2 regions of the Streptomyces sp. NPDC037242 genome follow, and region 2 is predicted to be linked to the other one. Evidence: riboswitches for the same ligand, from Rfam matches in the RefSeq annotation. Region 2 holds a riboswitch; the other holds the start of a gene.

Region 1 (3,403 bases), on a different contig from region 2:
GACGAAGGAGATGACGCCGACGCGCGGGGCGTCGTCGCCGAACAGGGAGAGGATCCGGACCGCCGGGACCTCTGCCAGGCCCTCGCGGACCTTGGCGATGAGCTGCTGCTCGCGGGAGACCAGGGTGTCGAAGCCGGCCTCGGTGAGCGCCTTGCACGCGGAGGCGATCGAGTACACGCCGATGACGTTCGGGGAGCCGGCCTCGTGCCGCGCGGCGGTGGTGTGCCACTCGACGTCCACCCCGCCGTCCTCGCGGCGGGCGACCTTGCGGGAGGCTCCGCCGCCGGCCAGGTAGGGCTCGGCCTGCTGGAGCCAGTCCGCACGGCCGGCCAGCACGCCCGAGCCGAAGGGGGCGTACAGCTTGTGCCCGGAGAAGGCGACCCAGTCCACGTCGAGGTCCTGCACCGAGACGGGGTGGTGCGGGGCCAGCTGGGCGGCGTCCAGGACGATGCGCGCGCCGTGGGCGTGCGCCGCGGCGGCGAGCTCCTTCACCGGCCACAGCTCACCGGTGACGTTGGACGCGCCGGTCACGCAGACCAGCGCCGGGCCGTAGGGCTCTCGGTCGGCGAGCGCCCGCTCCAGGGTGGCGACGGCCTCGTCCGGGGTGCGGGGGGCGTTGAGGTAGGTGACCTGCGCGTTCGTCCAGGGCAGCAGCGAGGCGTGGTGCTCGGTCTCGAAGACGAAGACCTGGCAGCCGGCCGGGAGCACGGCGGCGAGGAGGTTCAGGGAGTCGGTGGTGGACCGGGTGAAGACCACCTGGTCGGCGGGCCGGCAGTCGAGGAACCCGGCGACCGTGGCCCGGCTCTGCTCGAAGAGGTCGGTGGAGAGCTGCGAGAGGTAGCCGGCGCCGCGGTGCACGCTGCCGTAGTACGGGGCGTACGCGGCGACGTCGTCCCAGACGCGCTGCAGGGCCGGGGCGCTGGCCGCGTAGTCGAGGGCGGCGTAGGTGACCTCGCCGCCGGTGACGAGCGGGACGGTGACGTCACGGCCGAGGACCGGCAGCGGCGCCGCGCAGGCGGGGTCGGCCTCGGCGGCGACGACGGAGCTGGTGGCGGCGTTCAGGAATGCGGACATGGCGGTATCTCCCGGCAGGCAGGGCTGAATGGCTTCGAAAGTGCCCGTACGCGGGTACGGCGCTACGGCCGTCCGGGGTACGGGAAAGTCCTCGGAAACGAACGGGGGTACACGAAAGTGACCCTGTTCCGAGGGTTGAAGTGGGGGCGGAGTCGCCCTATCGCATTCGCTTGCTCACGGAAAGAACTCCTCGAGAGACCAGGACCCCTGGTGTCGAGGGATCCGCGCTTGCCGTAGACCTCGCTGCCTACGACCTGGTCATCACCCGGGGCACCCCGCCACGGAAGGAGGGTTGCCGGACAGCAAGCCGGGGCCAAAACGCTGTCACTCGTGACCTGCTGAGCATCCTGCCACAAGATCCCCCCGGCGCAAGACCCCGGTCCACATTCCGGACCGGGATCTTGGCCGAAAATGATCAGCGGTTACTGGCCTGCACCCATCGGGTGAGCGCCGCCTGGGCCGCGCCCGAGTCGATGGCCTCGGCCGCCCGGGCCATGCCGGCCCGCAGTTCCTCCTCCAGCGTGCCCGTACCGGGGTCCAGGGCCACCAGCGCGGCCGCCGAGTTCAGCAGCACGGCGTCGCGGACCGGGCCCGTCTCGCCGGCCAGCAGTCGGCGGGCGACGTCCGCGTTGTACGAGGGGTCCCCGCCCTCCAGCGCGGAGACGTCGACCAGCGAGATGCCCACGTCACGGGGGTCGAAGGTCTGCTCCGCGACCTTGCCGTCGCGGACCCACCACACCCGCGAGGTCGCGGTCGTGGTCAGCTCGTCCAGGCCGTCGTCGCCGCGGAAGACCAGCGCGGAGGAGCCCCGTTCGGCCAGCACGCCCGCCATGATGGGCGCGATCCGGGCGTCGGCCACACCGGTCGCCTGCGCCCGCACACGGGCCGGATTGGTCAGCGGGCCGAGGAAGTTGAAGGTGGTGCGGATGCCCAGCTCCTTGCGGGCCGCCGCCACGTGGCGCAGCGCCGGGTGGAACTTGACGGCGAAGCAGAAGGTGATCCCGGCCTCCTCCACGACCTCCACCACCCGCTGCGGGGTGAGGTCGAGGTTCACCCCGAGCTTCTCCAGGACGTCCGAGGAGCCGCTCGCGGAGGACGCGGCCCGGTTGCCGTGCTTGACCACCTTGGCACCAGTACCGGCCACCACGACGGCCGACATCGTGGAGATGTTCACCGTCTTGGCCCCGTCGCCGCCGGTGCCGACGATGTCCACCGTCCGGCCCGGCACCTGGATCAGGTTGGCGTGTTCGTACATGGTGCGCACCAGGCCGGTGATCTCCGCGACCGTCTCGCCCTTGGCCCGCAGCGCGACCACGAAGCCGGCGATCTGGGCGTCGGTGGCCTCCCCGCGCATGATCCGGTCCATGGCCCAGGCCGTGTCGTCGGCGTGCAGGTCCTGGCCGCTCAGCAGGGCGTCGAGGACGCCCGGCCAGCCACGGGCCGCCACGCTGTCGCCGCCTGCCGGGGTCACAACGTTCATGGTCCGCTCCTGCTGCTGGTGGGCCGCCCCCGTGCTAGCCGCCCGCGTCGATAGGGAAGGGTCTCAGCCTATCCAGCGCAGGTGAACGGCAAAGAGCCCCGTCCAATGATTGGACGGGGCTCTCGCCGTGGCGACACCAGGACTGACCTAAATCAGTCCCTCATGCGGTCAAGCCGTGCGGGGATCAGTGGTGGCCGTGGCCGCTCTGGATCTCCTTGTACTCCTCCACCGTGGGCTTCGGAATCTGGTTGTCCTCGCCGAAGTAGCCCTTGCTCAGCTTCGCGCGGAGCTTCTCGGTGAGCTTCACCTTGCGCTCGACACCGTTCTCGTCGACCGTCGGGCCGATCTCGACCGGCTTGTACTGCTCGTACGAGGTGAGCGTGTGCAGCTTGCCCTGCGAGAGCGGCTCGTGGATCTCGACGAACTCACCGTGCGGCAGGCGCTTGATGATGCCGGTCTCGCGACCGTGCAGCACCTTGTCCCGGTCCCGGCGCTGGAGGCCGAGGCAGATCCGCTTGGTGACGATGAACGCGATGACCGGAAGGACGAAGAATCCGATCCGGGCGAACCAGGTGATCGATTCGATCGACATGTGGAAGTACTGCGCGAACATGTCGTTTCCACCGGCGATCAGCAGAACGACGTACCACGTCAGCCAGGCCACACCGAAGCCGGTCCGGGTCGGGACGTTGCGCGGGCGGTCCAGGATGTGGTGCTCGCGCTTGTCCCCGGTGACCCAGGACTCGATGAACGGGTAGACCGCGATGGCGACCAGGACCAGCGGGAAGATGATCAGCGGGACGAACACACCCAGGACGAGGGTGTGGCCCCACAGGTTGATCTCCCAGC
Region 2 (3,403 bases):
CAGGTCAATCCGACGAGAATTCTGGACACGGGGAAAGATTGAAATAGAGTGAAAAGCTGGCATCTTCCCGGGCAACTCGGACCCGGCATAGCCCCGCAAACACCCCATACGGCACTTGCATGTTGACTCAATGTCAACCCTCACGCGACCCGCTCATATGCGGCGGGCAAGAACAGCGGAGGGGACTTCCCCAACCCTACCGCGCCCAACCAAGCAGAATTGCCCCCTCCGCTTATTAGCGGAGGGGGCAATTCTAGGTTTTACGTGTCAGCCGGGTTCCGGCCGACCGGGATCAGCCGCCCGCGACGGCCGGAATGATCGAGATGCCGGCGCCTTCCGGCGTCGCCGTCTGCAGCCCGCCCTCAAAGCGCACGTCGTCGTCGTTGACGTAGACGTTCACGAAGCGGCGCAGCTTGCCCTGGTCGTCCAGGACGCGCGCGGCGATGCCCGGGTGGCTCTTCTCCAGGGACTCGATGACCTCGGCGAGGGTCGCGCCGTCGGCGGGGACCTCGGCCTTGCCGCCGGTGTAGGTGCGCAGGATGGTGGGGATGCGGACGTTGACGCTCATGGCGCTTCTGCCTTTCCGGTGTGCAGGGAGAGAGGATCAGACCAGGCCGGCGGCGCGGAACGCGTCCAGGCTCGGGCGGATGGTGGCGGTCTGGCCGCTGTCCGCGGCCACCGCCTCCAGGGTCTTGAGGCCGTCGCCGGTGTTCAGGACCACGGTGGTGAGCGCCGGGTCGAGCTGCCCGTTCTCGATGAGCTTCTTCGTCACGCCGACGGTCACGCCGCCCGCGGTCTCGGCGAAGATGCCCTCGGTCTGCGCCAGGATCTTGATGGCCTCGACGACCTGCTCGTCGTTGACGTCCTCGACGTAGCCGCCGGTACGGCGGGCGATGTCCAGGACGTACGGGCCGTCCGCCGGGTTGCCGATGGCCAGCGACTTGGCGATGGTGTTCGGCTTCTGCGGGCGGACCACCTCGTGACCGGCCTTGAAGGCGGTGGACACCGGGGAGCAGCCCTCGGCCTGGGCACCGAAGATCTTGTACGGCTTGTCCTCGACCAGGCCGAGCTTGATCAGCTCCTGGAGGCCCTTGTCGATCTTCGTCAGCTGCGAGCCGGACGCGATCGGGATCACGATCTGGTCGGGCAGCTGCCAGCCGAGCTGCTCGCAGATCTCGTACGCCAGGGTCTTGGAGCCCTCGCCGTAGTACGGGCGCAGGTTGACGTTGACGAAGCCCCAGCCCTCGCCCAGCGGGTCACCGATGAGCTCCGAGCAGAAGCGGTTGACGTCGTCGTAGTTGCCCTCGATGCCGACCAGGTCGCCGCCGTACACACCGGCCATGACGACCTTGCCCTGCTCCAGGTCGTGCGGGATGAACACGCACGAGCGGAATCCGGCCCGGGCGGCCGCGGCGCCGACGGCGCCGGCCAGGTTGCCCGTGGAGGAGCAGGACAGGGTGGTGAAGCCGAAGGCGCGGGCGGCCTCGACGGCGATGGCCACGACGCGGTCCTTGAAGGAGTGCGTCGGGTTGCCGGAGTCGTCCTTGACGTAGAGCTTGCCGGTGACGCCGAGCTCCTTGGCCAGGTTGGCCGCGTCCACGAGCTTGGTGAAGCCGGGGTTCAGGCTCGGCTTGGAGGCCACGTCCGCGGGGACGGGCAGCAGCGGCGCGTAGCGCCAGATGTTCTGGGGGCCGGCCTCGATCGCCGCGCGCAGCGCCTCGGGGTCACCGAGGGGGAGGTCGTAGGCGACTTCCAGCGGTCCGAAACACTCGGCGCAGGCGAAGATCGGACCGAGCTCGAAGCGGGTTCCGCACTCGCGGCAGGAAAGGCCGGTGGCAGGTCCGAGATCGACAGAGGTGGCAACAGTCTGTGCAGCCATGATGGCGAGGCCCTTTCTCCTCATCTTCCCCATGGCGCACTTCGCCATGAGACGGAATTGGCACCTTCCCTAGCCGGGGACCTCGCGGGAGTGCGCAAATACGCATCGCGAGAACCGACTGGAGGGTTGCCGGGGCTTCAACGGGCCGTGTCCCTCTGCCCCTCTGGATGAGCGGTATGGCACCGGCACACGCGTTCCATGGCGCGCCGGTGCGTTTGTACGCGGGGACCCCCGGCATGCGGTGGACCTTCGCGTTGTTCAAGACTGTAACCGAAGGTCCGGGCGGTTGAGACAGCCGTCCGAACCGCGAGATGGATCACATTTCGGTCGAAACCACGGATGAACCAAGGAGTGCAGAAGGTGCTGGAAGAGGTGGAGCGCTGGCTGGCAGACCGCTCCTGGTCCGCCGCCGACCGACCGCTCGACCAGCTGCTTTCCGCCAAGCGGGCAGCGGGGACCACGGTCAGCGTGGTGCTGCCCGCGCTCGACGAGGAGGCGACGGTCGGCGACATCGTCGAGGTGATCCGGCGCGATCTGATCGAGGGACTGCCCGTCCCCCTGGTGGACGAGCTCGTCGTGATCGACTCGGGCTCCACCGACCGCACCGCGGAGGTCGCCGCGAAGGCCGGCGCCCGGGTGGTGCACCGCGACGAGATCCTGCCGCGGATCCCGCCCCTGCACGGCAAGGGCGAGGTGCTGTGGCGCTCGCTGCTGGCCACCACCGGCGACATCGTGTGCTTCGTCGACGCCGACCTGCGCGACTTCTCCGCCGCCTTCGTGTCCGGGATCGTGGGGCCGCTGCTGACCGATCCGGACGTGCAGTTCGTCAAGGCGATGTACGACCGCCCGCTCGGCGACGCCCCCGGCCAGGGCGGGCGGGTCACCGAGCTGGTGGCGCGCCCGCTGCTCAACCTGCACTGGCCGAGACTCGCCGGCTTCGTCCAGCCCCTGGGCGGTGAGTACGCCGTACGCCGCTCCCTGCTGGAGCGGCTGCCCTTCCCCGTGGGGTACGGCGTCGAGCTGGGCCTGCTGGTGGACGCGCTGCACACGGTCGGGCTCGACGCGCTGGCCCAGGTGGACGTGGGGGTGCGCCTGCACCGCCACCAGGACGGCCAGGCGCTGGGCCGGATGGCCGCGGCGATCTACCGCACCGCCCAGCTGCGGCTCTCGCGCGGGCACCTCGTACGGCCGGAGCTGACGCAGTTCGAGCGCGGCCCGGACGGCTTCGTCCCGCACACGTACGCGGTGGACACCGAGGAGCGGCCGCCGATGCGCGACATCGAGGAGTACGCGCGCCGTCGTGTGGCGTAACCGGGGAAAGCGCCCGGGAGGAACTGACGTTTGAGCGGGCACGGGCCGGGCTAGGTTCGCCGCATGGCTTCTCAGGTACTCGTCGCCGCCAACCGCGGCCCGCTCTCGTACGCCCTCGCCGCCGACGGCACGCTCAGTGCCCGGCGCGGCGGGGGCGGACTCGTCTCCGGCCTCTCGGCGGCCCTGGCCGAGCAGCCGGAGGCGCTGTGGATC

What was found. A riboswitch is a leader RNA that binds a small molecule or an ion and turns the genes downstream of it on or off. The one in region 2 is predicted to bind S-adenosylmethionine.
Region 1: it holds a riboswitch for S-adenosylmethionine, as region 2 does, so the genes downstream of both, ACZ7GJ_RS17795 (aminotransferase class V-fold PLP-dependent enzyme) here and thrC (threonine synthase) in region 2, are expected to answer to the same signal.

The regions. Positions count from the first base shown of each region.
Region 1 covers NZ_JBVJUY010000013.1:124,159-127,561, reverse strand. Annotated here, with positions in the region: gene ACZ7GJ_RS17795 (aminotransferase class V-fold PLP-dependent enzyme) at 1-1,074, opposite strand, end outside; SAM riboswitch class IV at 1,294-1,410, opposite strand; gene trpD (anthranilate phosphoribosyltransferase) at 1,490-2,554, opposite strand; gene qcrB (cytochrome bc1 complex cytochrome b subunit) at 2,739-3,403, opposite strand, start outside.
Region 2 covers NZ_JBVJUY010000004.1:105,568-108,970, reverse strand. Annotated here, with positions in the region: gene ACZ7GJ_RS07320 (MoaD/ThiS family protein) at 293-568, opposite strand; gene thrC (threonine synthase) at 605-1,879, opposite strand; SAM riboswitch class I at 1,897-2,053, opposite strand; gene ACZ7GJ_RS07310 (glucosyl-3-phosphoglycerate synthase) at 2,240-3,190, shown strand; gene ACZ7GJ_RS07305 (alpha,alpha-trehalose-phosphate synthase (UDP-forming)) at 3,254-3,403, shown strand, end outside.